DNA from 4 places in the Streptomyces sp. NPDC000151 genome. Region 4 is predicted to be linked to each of the others. Evidence: riboswitches for the same ligand, from Rfam matches in the RefSeq annotation. Region 4 holds a riboswitch; each other region holds the start of a gene.
The links. A riboswitch is a leader RNA that binds a small molecule or an ion and turns the genes downstream of it on or off. The one in region 4 is predicted to bind cobalamin.

Region 1 (3,611 bases), on a different contig from region 4:
AGCAGCTGTGCCAGTACCTCGTCACGCACTACGACGGGGACGCCGAGGCCGTGTGGCGGGACGCCGAAACCGGCGCCGAGCTGCTGAAACGCCTCAACGACCTGCCCGGCTTCGGCAAGCAGAAGGCACAGATCTTCCTGGCCCTCCTCGGCAAGCAGTTCGGCGTGCGCCCCGAGGGCTGGCGCGAGGCCGCGGGGCCGTACGGCGAGGAGGGCTCGCACCGCTCGGTCGCCGACATCACGGGCCCCGAGTCGCTGGCCGAGGTCCGGGCGTACAAGCAGCAGATGAAGCGGGCGGCGAAGAAGGCGGCCGGCAAGTAGGGCCGCGCGGCCCGCCGCCCGGGGCGTGCGCGCTCAGCCCTCCGAAGGGGCGGCCACCCGCGCCGCCCACCGCTGTTCGACGCCCGACAGCCGCCAGTAGGCGATCGCCGCCGCCCAGACGACGACGAAGAGGCCGACGATGAGGTAGCCGACGTTGTCCAGGTCCAGGCCGGAGATCCGGTCGGTGACCGCGTCCTTCAGGCCGAGCTTGTCGTGCAGCACGGTCACCAGCTCGATGGTGCCGATGAAGAGGGCCACGGCGATGGACAGGCCGGTGATCGTGAGGTTGTAGTAGACCTTGCGCACCGGGTTGGAGAACGCCCACTGGTACGCGAAGTTCATGAACGTGCCGTCGAGGGTGTCGAAGAGGCTCATCCCGGCCGCGAACAGCAGCGGCAGGCACAGGACCGCGTACCAGGGCAGCCCGGACGCGGCGCCGCTGCCCGCCATCACCATCAGCGTCACCTCGGTCGCGGTGTCGAAGCCGAGGCCGAGGAGCAGCCCGATCGGGTACATCTGGCCCGGCCGCGTGATGGTCCTGGTGAACCGGCCGAGCACCCGGTTCATGAAGCCGCGCGAGTCCAGCTGCCGCTCCAGCTCCGACTCGTCGTACTCCCCGGCCCGCATGGCGCGGAAGACCCGCCAGATGCCGGCCAGCGCGATCAGGTTGAGGGCGGCGATGAGGTAGAGGAAGGCCCCGGAGACGGTGGTGCCGACCGTGCCGAGCACCTGGTGCGTACGGGAGCCCTCGTCCATCAGGGTCCCCGCGAGCGCCGCGCCGCCCGAGACCAGCGCGGCCATCAGCACGACCATGCTGGAGTGGCCGAGCGCGAACCAGAAGCCCACCGAGACCGGCCGCTTCCCGTCGGCCATGAGCTTGCGGGTGGTGTTGTCGATCGCGGCGATGTGGTCCGCGTCGAACGCGTGCCGCATGCCGAGGGTGTACGCGGTGACGCCCAGGCCCACGCCGAACACCTGTGTGCCGACGGTGTAGTGGCCGGGCACGACGAGCAGGAACAGCACACCGAACGCGACGATGTGCAAAGCGGCTATGACCGCCAGCAGGCCGGCCGTACGGACGGTGTCGCGCCGCTGCCAGCGGAACTGCGACAGATCGGCGGACGTGGGGGTATGAGTGGGCACGGTCATCCGGCCATCACGCTCCAGCACCTCGTGGAATCAGTTCGTGAGATGCCGTGGCCGGTCTCCTGGCTTACGAGGATCTCCTCCCCGCTCGTCAAGAGCGTGGAGGAGGACGCGCCCGCCCCGGCCTTCCCGTCCGCACTCCGCGGTCAGTGGCCCCCCGTACGTACGCGGTGCACGCACGGGGAATGGGTCGGTAGCTCCCCGATCACAGTGGCGAGGGCCGCTCCGGAATCGGACCCGTAGGTCTTCACCGGTCTTCCCGAGCACCACGGCCCGGCCACTCTAACCTCCCCCGTCCCGCCGCCGGGCGGTGTCCTCGGCCATCGGCTCTACGGCAACCGGGTCCGCCGCCGCCCAGTCGCCCAGCAGCCGCAGCGATTCCGCCGAGGCCGAGCCCGGCTCCGCGTGGTAGACGATCAGCTGCTGGTCCGGGTCGGCGGGCAGCCGCAGCGTCTCGTACGACAGGGTCAGCGGCCCGACGACCGGGTGGTGCAGCCGCTTCACGCCGAAGCCCTTGTCCTGCACGTCGTGCGTGGCCCACAGCTGCCGGAACTCCTCGCTCTTGACCGACAGCTCCCCGATCAGCGAGGCGAGCAGCGGGTCGTCGGGATGGCAGCCCGCGTCCAGGCGGAGGTAGGAGACGATGTCGGCGGCCTTGCTCTCCCAGTCGACGTAGAGCTCGCGCGCTGCCGGGTCCAGGAAGACCTGCCAGGCGATGTTCCGCTGCTCGGGCGGGAGCGCGGCGTAGTCGCCGAGCAGGGCGCACGCCATGCGGTTCCAGCCGATGACGTCCAGGCGGCGGCCCGCGACATACGCCGGAATCCCCTCCATCGCGTCCAGCAGCTGCTGCAGCGCGGGCCGCACCCGCTGCGGCCGCCCGGCGCCGCGCGAGCGCTTGGCCTTCGGCTTGACCAGGTGATTGAGGTGGGCCCGCTCGGCCTCGTTGAGCCGCAGGGCGCCGGCGATCGCGTCCAGTACGGCCGTGGAGACGTTCTGGCCGTGGCCCTGTTCGAGCCGTACGTAATACGCGACGCTCACCCCGGCCAGCTGCGCGAGCTCCTCCCGCCGCAGGCCCGGCACCCGGCGCCGCCCGCTGGGCCGCGGCAGTCCGACGTCCTCGGGCTGCAGACGCGCGCGGCGGGTGCGCAGAAACTCGCTCAATTCGGTGCGCTGGTCCATAGGCCCAGTATCCGGCCCGCCGCGTCCGTACGGGCCGGCCGAGCGGGCGTGAGGGTGCCACTACCAGTGGTACCAACCGCGTGCGTACGAAAACGGGGGCTCTGGCTCCGCTTCTCGTCCCGACGCAGCCTTGATGGCATGACACACACCTCTGTCACCGCGTATGCAGCACCCGCGCCCAAGGCACCGCTTGAGCGCACCACCATTCCGCGCCGTGAGCTCGGCGCGCACGACATCGAGATCGACATCAAGTACGCGGGGATCTGCCACTCCGACATCCACCAGGTGGACGAGGACTGGGGCCAGGCCATCTTCCCGATGGTCCCGGGCCACGAGATCGCCGGCGTGGTCTCCGCAGTGGGCCCCGAGGTCACCCGCCACCAGGTCGGCGACCGGGTCGGCGTCGGCTGCATGGTCGACTCCTGCCGGGAGTGCGACAACTGCAAGGCCGGTCTGGAGCAGCACTGCACCGGCACGGGCAACGTACAGACGTACAACGCCATCGGCCGGGACGGCGAGCCGACCTATGGCGGCTACTCGACCCACGTCGTGGTCTCCGAGGACTTCGCCCTCCGCATCCCCGAGGGCATCGGCCTGGACGCCGCCGCGCCGCTGCTGTGCGCGGGCATCACCGTGTACTCGCCGCTCTCCCGCTGGGGCGCGGGCCCCGGCAAGAAGGTCGCGGTCGTCGGCCTGGGCGGCCTCGGCCACATGGCCGTGAAGATCGCCCATGCCATGGGCGCCGAGGTCACCGTGCTCAGCCAGTCGCTCCGCAAGAAGGACGACGGGCTGAAGCTGGGCGCGAGCCACTACTACGCGACCTCCGACCCGGCCACCTTCCAGGAGCTGACGGGCCGCTTCGACCTGATCATCAACACCGTCTCCGCCGACCTGGACGTGGACGCCTACCTCTCGCTGCTCCGCGTGCACGGCACGATGGTGCAGGTCGGCGCGCCCGAGGGCGCG
Region 2 (3,611 bases), on a different contig from region 4:
TCTGTCGGCGCGGGTCAGGGAGGCGTCCGGCGCGTGGATCGCGATGCACGCGGCCGACACGGAGGTCGTCCGCCGCACCCGTGAGGCCGAGCCGGGCACGTGGCTGACGTACGTCATCGCGAAACTGGCCTCGGCTGGCGCGCCCGAGGACCACCTCGCGCCGCTCTACGCGGCCCGCGCCGAGGGGCGCACGCGCGGGCTCCCGGACCAGCGTCCCGCGCTCCCGGACCGCGAGATCGTCCCCGGCGAGCTGCTGGACCTCGCGGGGCGGCGGCTGCGCGCGGTCTGGACGCCGGGCCACACACCGGGCCACGTCTGCCTCCACCTGGAGGAGGCGCACCCGGCGGCGCGCCCCGGGCACGGCCGGCTCTTCTCCGGCGACCACCTGCTGCCGGGCATCACGCCGCACGTCGGCCTGTACGAGGACCCGGACGACGCGACGGTCACCGATCCCCTCGGCGACTATCTGGACTCCCTGGAGCGGATCGCGCGGCTCGGCGTCGCCGAGGTCCTCCCGGCCCACCAGCACGCCTTCACCGGCGCCGCCGAGCGGGCGGCGGAGCTCGTCGCGCACCACGAGGAACGGCTCGGCGGCCTGCGCGCCCTGCTCGCCGCCCCGCTCACGCCCTGGCAGCTCGCCGAGACCATGACGTGGAACCGCCCGTGGGAGGAGATCCCGTACGGCTCGCGCACCATCGCCGTCTCCGAGGCCGAGGCGCACCTGCGGCGCCTGGTGAAGGCGGGGCTGGCCGAGCCGGTGCCGGGCTCGGAACCGGTGACGTACCGGGCGGTGTGAGGCACGCGGCTGCCGGAGGCGGTGGGCCCGGGCGGCCACGCAGCCCTTCTGCACGTGCCGGAGACCGGCCGCTACCCGCCGGTTAAAGTGGTCCGGACAAGTTCATTCGTGCCCGACCGGGGGAAGCCGGTGGAAAACCGGCGCTGACCCGCAGCCGTGAGCCCTGGCGCGCATCCGTGCGCCGGAGCGAGCCGGAACGCCCGGCGGGGCACGCCCAAGGCTCCCGCGTACCGTACGGCCGCCCTTCATCGGCCGTCCGGCGCGCGGCACCGTCGAGGTATACGGAGCTGAGCCCGGTGCCACCGCGCCCGCGCGCCGCGCGCGACGTGGTGCGGCGGAGTACGGCTGCGTGACCTCCCACCTCGCGCACCCCGCGAACCGACCGAGAGGCACCGACCCCATGGCCATCACGGCCCGCTCCCTCGCCGCCCCGGCGCGCCGCTGCGCCGCGGCCCTGGCCGCCGCCGTGCTGTGCGCGGCCGCTGCCCCCGCCGCGTTCGCCGCCGACCCCGCGCCCGCCGCGTCCCCCAAGCTCCCGAAGGGCCTGTACGGCAGCACGGACCCGAAGTACGACGGCGTCTGGCGGCAGTCGCTGGCGCTGCTGGCGCAGGACACCGCGGGCGTGCGCCCGGCGGACTCGGCGGTGGACTGGCTCGCCGGGCAGCAGTGCGCCGACGGCGCGTTCACCGCGTACCGCGCCGACCCGAAGCAGGGCTGCGACGCGAAGACGATGCGGGACACCAACCAGACGGCCGCCGCCGTGCAGGCGCTGGCCGCGGTCGGCGGGCATGCGGACGCGGTGCGCAAGGGCGTCTCCTGGCTGAAGTCCGCCCAGAACGACGACGGCGGCTGGGGCTCGGCCGCCGGCGCCCCGAGCGACGCCAACTCCACTTCGGTGGTGATCGGCGCGCTGGCCGCCACGGGCACGAAGCCCGAGTCGGTGACGGCCAAGAAGGGCGGCACGTCGCCGTACGACGGGCTGCTCGCCTTCCGGCTCGGCTGCGACGCGAAGAAGAAGGACCGCGGCGCGTTCGCCTTCCAGGCCAAGGACGGGAAGCTCGCCGCCAATGAGGACGCGACGGCCGCCGCGGTACTGGGGGCGCTGGGGAAGGGCTTCGTCGTCGAGCCGGGTGCGGACGCCGCGAAGCCGGCGTCCTGCGAGGACGCCGCGAAGGACCCGCACGCGGCCGCCGCCGACGGCGCGGCCCACCTCGTCTCCGTCCTGGACGCGCACGGCCACCACCTGATGTCCGCGATGCCCGGCGCCGAGGCGCAGCCGGACGTCGGCAACACCGCCGACGCCGTCGTCGCGCTGGCCGCCGCGGGGCGTGCCGACGAGGCGAAGCGGTCGCTGGGCTGGCTGCGCGGGCACTCGGCGGCCTGGGCGAAGCAGAGCGGCCCGGCCGCGTACGCGCAGCTGATCCTCGCCACGCACGCCACCGGCGGCGACCCGCACGACTTCGGCGGCACGGACCTGGTGACGAAGCTCAACGCGACCGGCCCGAAGCCGGCGGCCGCCTCGGCCCGGCAGGACGGCAAGGACCAGAAGCAGGACGAGGGCGGCATCTCCGTGTGGTGGGTCGTGGTCGTCGGCCTGGCGGCGGGCGCCGGCATCGGCTTCCTGGTGAGCGGCCGCCGGAAGCAGAACCAGCTGTGAGCAGCGCCGTCCGTATCGCACGCGGCATCGGCGCCCTGGCCCTGGCCGGCACGGCCACGGGCCTGGCCGCCGCGCCCGCGCACGCCGAGGAGTACCGCTACTGGTCCTTCTGGACGGCGGACGCGGCGGCCCACGGGGGCGGTGGCTGGACGTACGCCACCGAGGGGCCCTCGACGGCCCGCCCCGCAGACGGCGGCGTGGCCGGCTTCCGCTTCACCGTCAGCGCCGACTCCGCGCGCGCCACGAAGCCGCGCGCGGCCGCCGACTTCGACGCGGTCTGCGGCGGCACGAAGGCGGCGGACGGCCGCAAGCGGGTCGCCGTCGTCCTCGACTTCGGCACGGCGGCCGACGCCCCGAAGGGCGAGAACCCGCCCGCGGCCCGTACGGAGTGCGCGCGGGTCCCCGAGGACGCGAGCGCGGGCGACGCGCTGGCCGCGGTCGCGGCGCCGCTGCGGTACGACTCCAGTGCGCTGCTGTGCGCGATAGCCGGTTATCCGGAAAAGGGCTGCGCCGAGCAGGCGGGCGGGTCGTCGAAGGGCTCCGGCGAGTCCACCGGGTCCACCGGGTCCGCGGCGCCCGATGGTGGCGCGTCCGGCTCCGGTGCGTCCGGCTCCGGCGAGCACACCGGTGCCGGTGGGCCCTCCGCCGGCCTGATGGGCGGCATCGCCGCGGTTGCCGTCCTCGGCGCCGCCGCGGTGTGGCAGGCCCGGCGCCGGCGCGGATGACCGGCACCCGAGCCCCCGCCCGGCTGCGCGCCCCCGCCCGGCTGCGTGCTCCCCTCGCCACGCGGGGGCGTGCGCTGCACGCCGGCGCGTGGTGGCTGTGGGCGCTGGGCCTGGCGACGGCCGCGTCCCGCACCACCAACCCGCTGCTCCTCGGCCTGCTCATCGGCGTCGCCGGATACGTGGTCGCGGCCCGCCGCTCCGACGCGCCCTGGGCCCGGTCCTACGGCGCGTTCGTCAAGCTCGGCCTGGTCGTGCTCGCCATCCGGCTGGTCTTCGCCTTCGTACTCGGCTCGCCCGTCCCCGGTACGCACCTCCTGGTCACGCTCCCCGAAGTGCCGCTGCCCGACTGGGCGCGCGGCGTGCGGATCGGCGGCCGGGTCACCGCCGAGGGGATGCTCTTCGCGCTGTACGACGGGCTGAAGCTGGCCACGCT
Region 3 (3,611 bases), on a different contig from region 4:
GCGATGGAGGCGATGGTCGCGGTGGGGGCGATCGCCAGAAGGAGTGAGTTTCGCATGCCGGTCGCCGCGATACGGGTGCGCAGCGCGGCCCAGCGGTCGGCCCAGCGGGGCTCGGCATTGGGGTAGTGGTCGGGGTGCAGCACGCCGCGGGCGGTGCGGGTCGCCGCCCAGTTCGGGTGCGGGCCGTGCCGCTCGGCGAGGTCGGCGGACGCCTCGTACGCGGCGAGCATGATCCGCTCGGAGATACGGGTGGACAGCTCGCGCGCCTCGGGGGAGTCGAACGGCAAGCGCAGCCGGAAGAACACGTCCTGGAGGCCCATCAGGCCCAGTCCCACCGGTCGCCAGCGGGAGTTGGACGCGCCGGCCTGCTCGGTCGGGTAGAAGTTGATGTCCACGACGCGGTCGAGGAAGGTGACGGCCGTCCGGACCGTGGCGTCCAGCTTGGCCCAGTCCAGCTCGCCGTCCGCGCCCAGGTGCGCGGCGAGGTTGACGGAGCCGAGGTTGCAGACGGCCGTCTCGCCGTCGTCCGTGACCTCCAGGATCTCCGTGCACAGGTTCGAGGAGTGCACGACCCGGCCCGGCTCGGCGGTCTGGTTCGCGGTGCGGTTGGCGGCGTCCTTGAAGGTCATCCAGCCATTGCCGGTCTGCGCCAGGGTCCGCATCATGCGGGCGTACAGCGTCCGCGCGGGGACGGCCTTGATCGCTTTTCCGTCGGCCTCCGCCTGCCGGTACGCGGCGTCGAACTCCGCGCCCCACAGGTCCACCAGCTCCGGCGCGTCCGCCGGCGAGAACAGCGACCAGTCCTGGTCCGCCTCGACCCGGCGCATGAACTCGTCCGGGATCCAGTGCGCGATGTTCAGGTTGTGCGTACGCCGCGCCTCCTCACCGGTGTTGTCGCGCAGCTCCAGGAACTCCTCGATGTCCGCGTGCCAGGTCTCCAGATACACGCAGGCGGCGCCCTTGCGGCGGCCGCCCTGGTTCACCGCGGCGACACTCGCGTCGAGGGTCCGCAGGAACGGCACGATGCCGTTGGAGTGCCCGTTGGTGCCGCGGATCAGCGAACCGCGGGCGCGCACCCGGGAGTACGAGAGGCCGATGCCGCCCGCGTGCTTCGAGAGGCGCGCGACCTGGTGGTAGCGGTCGTAGATCGAGTCCAGCTCGTCCAGCGGCGAGTCCAGCAGATAGCAGGAGGACATCTGCGGGTGGCGGGTGCCGGAGTTGAAGAGCGTGGGGGAGGAGGGCAGGTAGGAGAGCGTGCTGGTCAGCGCGTACAGCGCGGCGACGTCCTGGACGGCGCGGTCCGAGTGGTCCTCGGCCAGGCCGCAGGCCACGCGCAGCAGGAAGTGCTGCGGGGTCTCGATGACCTTGCGGGTGATCGGGTGCCGGAGGAGGTAGCGGGAGTAGACCGTGCGCAGGCCGAAGTAGCCGAAGCGGTCGTCGGCGCCGTCCTGGAGGGCCGCCTCGACCAGCGCGTCCAGCGTGGCGGCGTGCGTCCGGACGAACTCCGCCGTGCCGTCGGCGATCAGACCCTCGCGGTGCCCCGTGGCGACCGAGGCGGCGAAGCCCGTCGCGCCCTGGCTCGCGGCCTCCTCGGCGACCGCGGCGGTCAGCAGCCGGGCGGCCAGCTTGGAGTACTGCGGCTCATCGCCGATCAGCCCGGCCGCGGCCTCCATCGCCAGCTCGCGCAGCTCCGCCGCGTCCGAGCCGGCGTGCCGGCCGCGCAGCGCGGCCGCGGCGACCTTGCCCGGGTCGGTGGCCGGCAGGTCGGCGGTGAGGTCGGTCAGGGTGCGCAGCAGGGCCGTACCGGGGCCGTCGTCGGGCCGCGCGGTCGTCGCCCGCGCCTCCTGTGCCGCCCGCTTCTCCTGTGCCGCCTGCGCCTCTTGTGCTGACTCCGCTGGCGCGATGGTCACCTTGTGCTCTCCTCACTCGGCTGGGGCCGGGGGAGGGCGGTCGGAGGCGTACGGGCAGCCGCGCCGGAGCCCTGCCGGGCACGCGGGCACACCACGCAGCGTCCACCGGCCCATCCCACGGAGCCCGGACGTCTCGACGCCCGCACCGGAACGGATACGGACGTACCGTCGGCAGGTCCTCGGACTCGGCGAGCGCGGCACAAATGCCCACTCAGCACACCGTTGCGGGACAGTTCCGGATTCGCACCGGATTCCCCTGCGGCGACAGCGAGCACGAGCATACATCTTGTGTCGCCCCGCGCGAGCGTTCCCATATCTTGTGTCGCGACGCTGCTGTCCGTGCAGCCGTACGCACGGATGGTCACCCCTGCGAAGGCGTCAGCTCCCGGGCGAACGTCAGCAGCGGGCCGGCGTCCGGTATCGGATGCCAGTCGCGGTCCGGGGTCCGCGTGAACCCCAGGCGACGGTAGATGCGGTGCGCGCTGAGCATCGAGCGCTGGGAGGACAGCACGAGACGTGCGCAGCCCTCGGTCTCCCGCGCACGTTCCAGACACGCGCGCACCAGCGCCTCGCCCGCGCCTCTGCCGCGTGCCTCCTTCGCGACCGCCAGCATCCGGAACTCCGCCTCGCCCGGCCGCGCGATGTCCGCCCACGGACCGCCCGCCGGCACGAACGTCACCCCGCCCAGCACCTCGCCGTCCGCCACGGCCACCAGCACCTCCGCCTCGGCGGCCCGCCGCGCCACGTCCCGCAGCAGGGGCAGATAGCCGTCGTCCTCCCCGAAGTCGAGCAGCCCGTCACCGAGATACGCCTGGGCCGTGATCTCGCCCAGCCACGCGTGCTCCTCCGTACGTATCCGCCTGACCACGATGTCCATGGGATCCATGCGCTCAGTGTGCACCGGGGGTACGACAACGGGCCGCCGGTTTCCACCGGCGGCCCGTCGGCCGTCATGAGCTCAGGCGGGACTCTGCGGTCACGACCTAGTGGGCGGCGCCCGCCGTGGCCGGCGGCAGGTCCACCTGGACGCCCTTGTCACCGGCGTCCGCCGTGTAGTCCTCGGGCGAGGTCTCGTCGATGCCGGCAGGGGCCTTCACGGCCCGCAGGACGACCGTCAGGACCACCGTCACCAGGACGTTGAGCACGAACGCGGTCAGGCCGATGTAGCCGATCTCGCCGATCCCGGGGATCTCCGCGTTCGAGCCGCCGAAGTGCTTCTGCGTGGGGCTCGCCACGCCGTACGCCGCGACCGTGCCGTACACCATGCCGACCGCCCAGCCGGCGAGCAGCGCCCAGCGGTGGAACCAGCGGGTGAACAGGCCGCCCACCAGCGCCGGCATGGTCTGCAGGATCCAGATGCCGCCCAGCAGCTGGAAGTTGATCGCCACCGTCTTGTCCATCGTCAGGACGAACGCCAGCGCGCCGACCTTCACCAGCAGCGACACCAGCTTGGCGACCTTGTGCTCCTGCGCGGGCGTGGCGCCCGGCTTGAGGAAGTCCTTGTAGATGTTGCGGGTGAAGAGGTTCGCCGCGGCGATCGACATGATCGCGGCGGGCACCAGCGCGCCGATGCCGATCGCGGCGAACGCCACGCCCGTGAACCAGTCGGGGAACATGTTCTCGAACAGCTGCGGGATCGCCAGCTGCCCGTTCTGCACCTTGATCCCGGCCGCGATCGCCATGAAGCCCAGCAGCGCGAGC
Region 4 (3,611 bases):
CCGGCAGCGCCCTCGAAGGCGTCAGGCGGTGTCCTCCCGCGCCGTGCGCGTCCGGCGGACGCGATGGGCCGCCGCGACCAGGTTCTCCAGTGAGGTGCGCGTCTCCGGCCAGCCCCGGGTCTTCAGGCCGCAGTCGGGGTTGATCCACAGCCGCTCCGCGGGGACGGCCGTCAGCGCCGCGCGGATCAGGGCCTCGATCTCGTCGGTGTCCGGGACGCGCGGTGAGTGGATGTCGTACACACCCGGGCCGACCTCGCGCGGATAACCGGCGGCGGCCAGCTCACCGGCCACCCGCATGTGGGAACGGGCCGCCTCCAGGCTGATCACGTCGGCGTCGAGGTCGTCGATGGCCGGGAGAATGTCGCCGAATTCCGCGTAGCACATGTGCGTATGGATCTGGGTGTCGGGGCGCACGCCGCCGGTGGCGAGCCGGAACGCCTCGGTGGCCCAGGCCAGATAGGCGGCGTGGTCGGCGGCGCGCAGCGGGAGCGTCTCGCGCAGCGCCGGCTCGTCCACCTGGACAACCGAGGTGCCCGCCGCCTCCAGGTCGGCCACCTCGTCGCGCAGCGCCAGCGCGACCTGGCGCGCGGTGTCGGCGAGCGGCTGGTCGTCGCGGACGAAGGACCAGGCGAGCATCGTGACGGGACCGGTGAGCATGCCCTTGACCGGCCGCCCGGTGAGCGACTGCGCGTACCGGGTCCAGCGCACCGTCATCGGCTCCGGGCGGGAGACGTCGCCGGCCAGCACCGGCGGGCGGACGTAGCGGGTGCCGTAGGACTGGACCCAGCCGTGCCGGGTGGCGAGGTAGCCGGTCAGCCGCTCGGCGAAGTGCTGCACCATGTCGTTGCGTTCCGGCTCGCCGTGCACCAGGACGTCGAGCCCGGCCTTCTCCTGGTACGCGACGACCTCGCGGATCTCCGCCGCGATCCGCTCCTCGTACGCGTCCTCGTCGATCCGGCCCGCGCGCAGATCGGCGCGTGCGGTGCGCAGCGCGGACGTCTGCGGGAAGGAGCCGATGGTGGTGGTCGGCAGCGGCGGCAGGCCGAGGTGGGCGCGCTGGGCCGCGGACCGCTCGGGGTAGGGCTGGGAGCGCCGGCAGTCGGCGGCGGTGACGGCCGCGGCGCGGGCGCGCACGGCGGGGTCGTGGGTGAGCGCGGCGCCGGTACGGGAGGCGAGGTCGGCGCGGTTGGCGGCCAGTTCGGCGGCGATGATGCCGGTGCCGTGCGTCAGCCCGCGGGCCAGGGTGACCAGCTCGGCGGTCTTCTGCCGGGCGAAGGCGAGCCAGCGGGCGATCTGCGGGTCGATGTCGCGCTCGGCGGCCGCGTCCAGCGGGACGTGCAGCAGCGAGCAGGAGGCCGCCACGTCCACCCGGTCGGCGAGGCCCAGCAGGGTGCCGAGGGTGGCGAGTGACTTCCCGTGGTCGTCGATCCACACGTTGCGGCCGTTGACGACGCCCGCGATCAGCCGCTTGCCGGGCAGGCCGCCGGCCGCCGCCAGGTCGTCCAGATTGCCGGCCGCGGCCTCGGTGAAGTCCAGCGCCAGCCCCTCGACGGGGGCCTTGGCCAGTACCGGCAGGGCCTCGCCGAGACGTCCGAAGTAGGTCGCGACCAGGAGCTGCGGGCGGTCGGTGAGGGCGCCGAGGTCGCGGTAGGCGCGGGCCGCGGCGTTCAGTTCGGCCGGGGTGCGGTCCTGCACGAGCGCCGGTTCGTCCAGCTGGACCCACTCGGCACCGGCGGCGCGCAGGTCGGCGAGGACCTCGGCGTAGACGGGCAGCAGCCGGTCGAGCAGGGTCAGCGGCTCGAAGCCGGGGTCCACGCCGGGGGCCGGCTTGGCGAGCAGGAGATAGGTGACCGGGCCGACCAGGACGGGGCGTGCGGTGTGGCCGAGCGCGCGGGCCTCGCTCAGCTCCGCGACCTGCTTGCGGGAGTCGGCGGCGAAGACGGTGTCGGGGCCCAGCTCCGGCACCAGGTAGTGGTAGTTGGTGTCGAACCACTTGGTCATCTCCAGCGGCGCCGCGTCCTGCGTGCCGCGGGCCATGGCGAAGTACCCGTCCAGGGCGTCCGTTTCGACGGCGGCGCGGTGCCGGCGGGGGATCGCGCCGACCATGACGCTGGTGTCCAGCACGTGGTCGTAGTACGAGAAGTCGCCGGTCGGTACCTCGTGCAGGCCCGCCTCGGCCAGCTGCCCCCAGACGGAGCGGCGCAGTCCCGCGGCGGTCTCCCGGAGCGCGTCGGCGGTGACGCGGCCCTTCCAGTACCCCTCGACCGCCTTCTTCAGTTCCCGGTCCGGCCCCTGCCGGGGATAGCCGTACACGGTGGCCCGTACGGCCGTGGCGGTGTTCTTGCTGGTCACGTTGCTCTCCTTCGCGAGCGTGTCTCCGAGCGCCCGGCGACGGGCGAGAGCGCGAAGGGAGTGCACAGCGGACGGGACGCCACGCACTCGTGTGCCGCGTCCCTGCTGTACGCCGACCCGCCCTCGAGGTCACCGGAAGGACCGCACACGACGGGGGCCGCGTGCGGGCAACGGGCAGGTCTTCGGACTCACGAGCACGTCCACCCGAAGGTAGACACCTACTGGCCGTCGCTTCCCGGACCCGGTCGGATCCAGTGCGTATGACGGCGGTCGTTCCCGCTCACCGCTGCGGGGCAGTCCCGGATTCCCACCGGGTTCCCTCTTACGACGCGCCTGCCTGGCGGACAGGGCGAACCAGCTGCAGCGATCAGGTTATGCCCTGTCGCCGTCCACGTGCCATCCCCCGCTGTGTGCGTACGCCGTGCCGAGTGTCGTCGGGCAGCCCCGCGCGGAACAGGTCGGGGGTATCGGGCCGACTGTCCGACAAGCTGACCTGACGTGTCGTCAGGCAGAGTGCCGAGATGTGCCGCACGCGCCCCTTATCGTGCGCTTATGAGTCAAATGCCTGATTCCGCCCGTGACCGGATCGCCATCATCGGCATCGGCTGCCGCCTGCCCGGCCACGCCAACGACCACCGGGCGTTCTGGCGGAACCTGGCCGAGGGCCGGGACTGCATCGTCCCGACCCCGGCCGACCGGTACGACGTCACCACCCTGGGCAGCCGGGACCGGGCCAAGCCCGGGCGGCTGGTCGGCGGCCGCGGCGGGTACATCGACGGCTTCGACGAATTCGACCCGGCGTTCTTCGGCATCAGCCCGCGCGAGGCCGCCCACCTCGACCCGCAGCAGCGCAAGCTCCTGGAGGTCTCCTGGGAGGCCCTGGAGGACGGCGGCCAGCGCCCGGCCGGCCTGGCGGGCCGCGACATCGGCGTGTTCATCGGCGCGTTCACGCTGGACTACAAGATCCTGCACTTCGCCGACCCGGACTTCCTGGCGGCACACACCGCGACCGGCACCATGATGACGATGGTGTCGAACCGCGTCTCGCACGCCTTCGACTTCCGCGGCCCCAGCGTCTCCCTCGACACCGCCTGCAGCTCCTCCCTCGTCGCCCTGCACCTCGCCCGGCAGAGCCTGCTGCGCGGCGAGACCGACCTCGCGCTGGCCGGCGGCACACTGCTGCACAGCGCGCCGCAGTACACCATCGCCGAGACCAAGGGCGGCTTCCTCTCCGTCGACGGCCGGTCGCGCGCCTTCGA

Region 1: it holds a riboswitch for cobalamin, as region 4 does, so the genes downstream of both, nicT (Nickel transporter NicT) here and metE (5-methyltetrahydropteroyltriglutamate--homocysteine S-methyltransferase) in region 4, are expected to answer to the same signal.
Region 2: it holds a riboswitch for cobalamin, as region 4 does, so the genes downstream of both, ABT381_RS32930 (SCO2321 family membrane protein) here and metE (5-methyltetrahydropteroyltriglutamate--homocysteine S-methyltransferase) in region 4, are expected to answer to the same signal.
Region 3: it holds a riboswitch for cobalamin, as region 4 does, so the genes downstream of both, ABT381_RS12730 (ribonucleoside-diphosphate reductase subunit alpha) here and metE (5-methyltetrahydropteroyltriglutamate--homocysteine S-methyltransferase) in region 4, are expected to answer to the same signal.

What each region holds. Positions count from the first base shown of each region.
Region 1 is NZ_JBEPFC010000063.1:13,334-16,944, forward strand. It holds gene ABT381_RS19005 (HhH-GPD-type base excision DNA repair protein) at 1-320, shown strand, start outside; gene nicT (Nickel transporter NicT) at 354-1,469, opposite strand; cobalamin riboswitch at 1,502-1,752, opposite strand; gene ABT381_RS19015 (helix-turn-helix domain-containing protein) at 1,749-2,645, opposite strand; gene ABT381_RS19020 (NAD(P)-dependent alcohol dehydrogenase) at 2,784-3,611, shown strand, end outside.
Region 2 is NZ_JBEPFC010000200.1:7,422-11,032, forward strand. It holds gene ABT381_RS32925 (Strvi_7410 family MBL fold metallo-hydrolase) at 1-796, shown strand, start outside; cobalamin riboswitch at 879-1,018, shown strand; gene ABT381_RS32930 (SCO2321 family membrane protein) at 1,197-2,453, shown strand; gene ABT381_RS32935 (SCO2322 family protein) at 2,450-3,178, shown strand; partial or broken gene ABT381_RS32940 (CbiQ family ECF transporter T component) at 3,175-3,611, shown strand, end outside.
Region 3 is NZ_JBEPFC010000032.1:45,293-48,903, reverse strand. It holds gene ABT381_RS12730 (ribonucleoside-diphosphate reductase subunit alpha) at 1-1,910, opposite strand, end outside; cobalamin riboswitch at 2,064-2,195, opposite strand; gene ABT381_RS12725 (GNAT family N-acetyltransferase) at 2,272-2,787, opposite strand; gene mctP (monocarboxylate uptake permease MctP) at 2,894-3,611, opposite strand, start outside.
Region 4 is NZ_JBEPFC010000013.1:80,872-84,482, forward strand. It holds gene metE (5-methyltetrahydropteroyltriglutamate--homocysteine S-methyltransferase) at 22-2,352, opposite strand; cobalamin riboswitch at 2,509-2,726, opposite strand; partial or broken gene ABT381_RS06890 (condensation domain-containing protein) at 2,905-3,611, shown strand, end outside.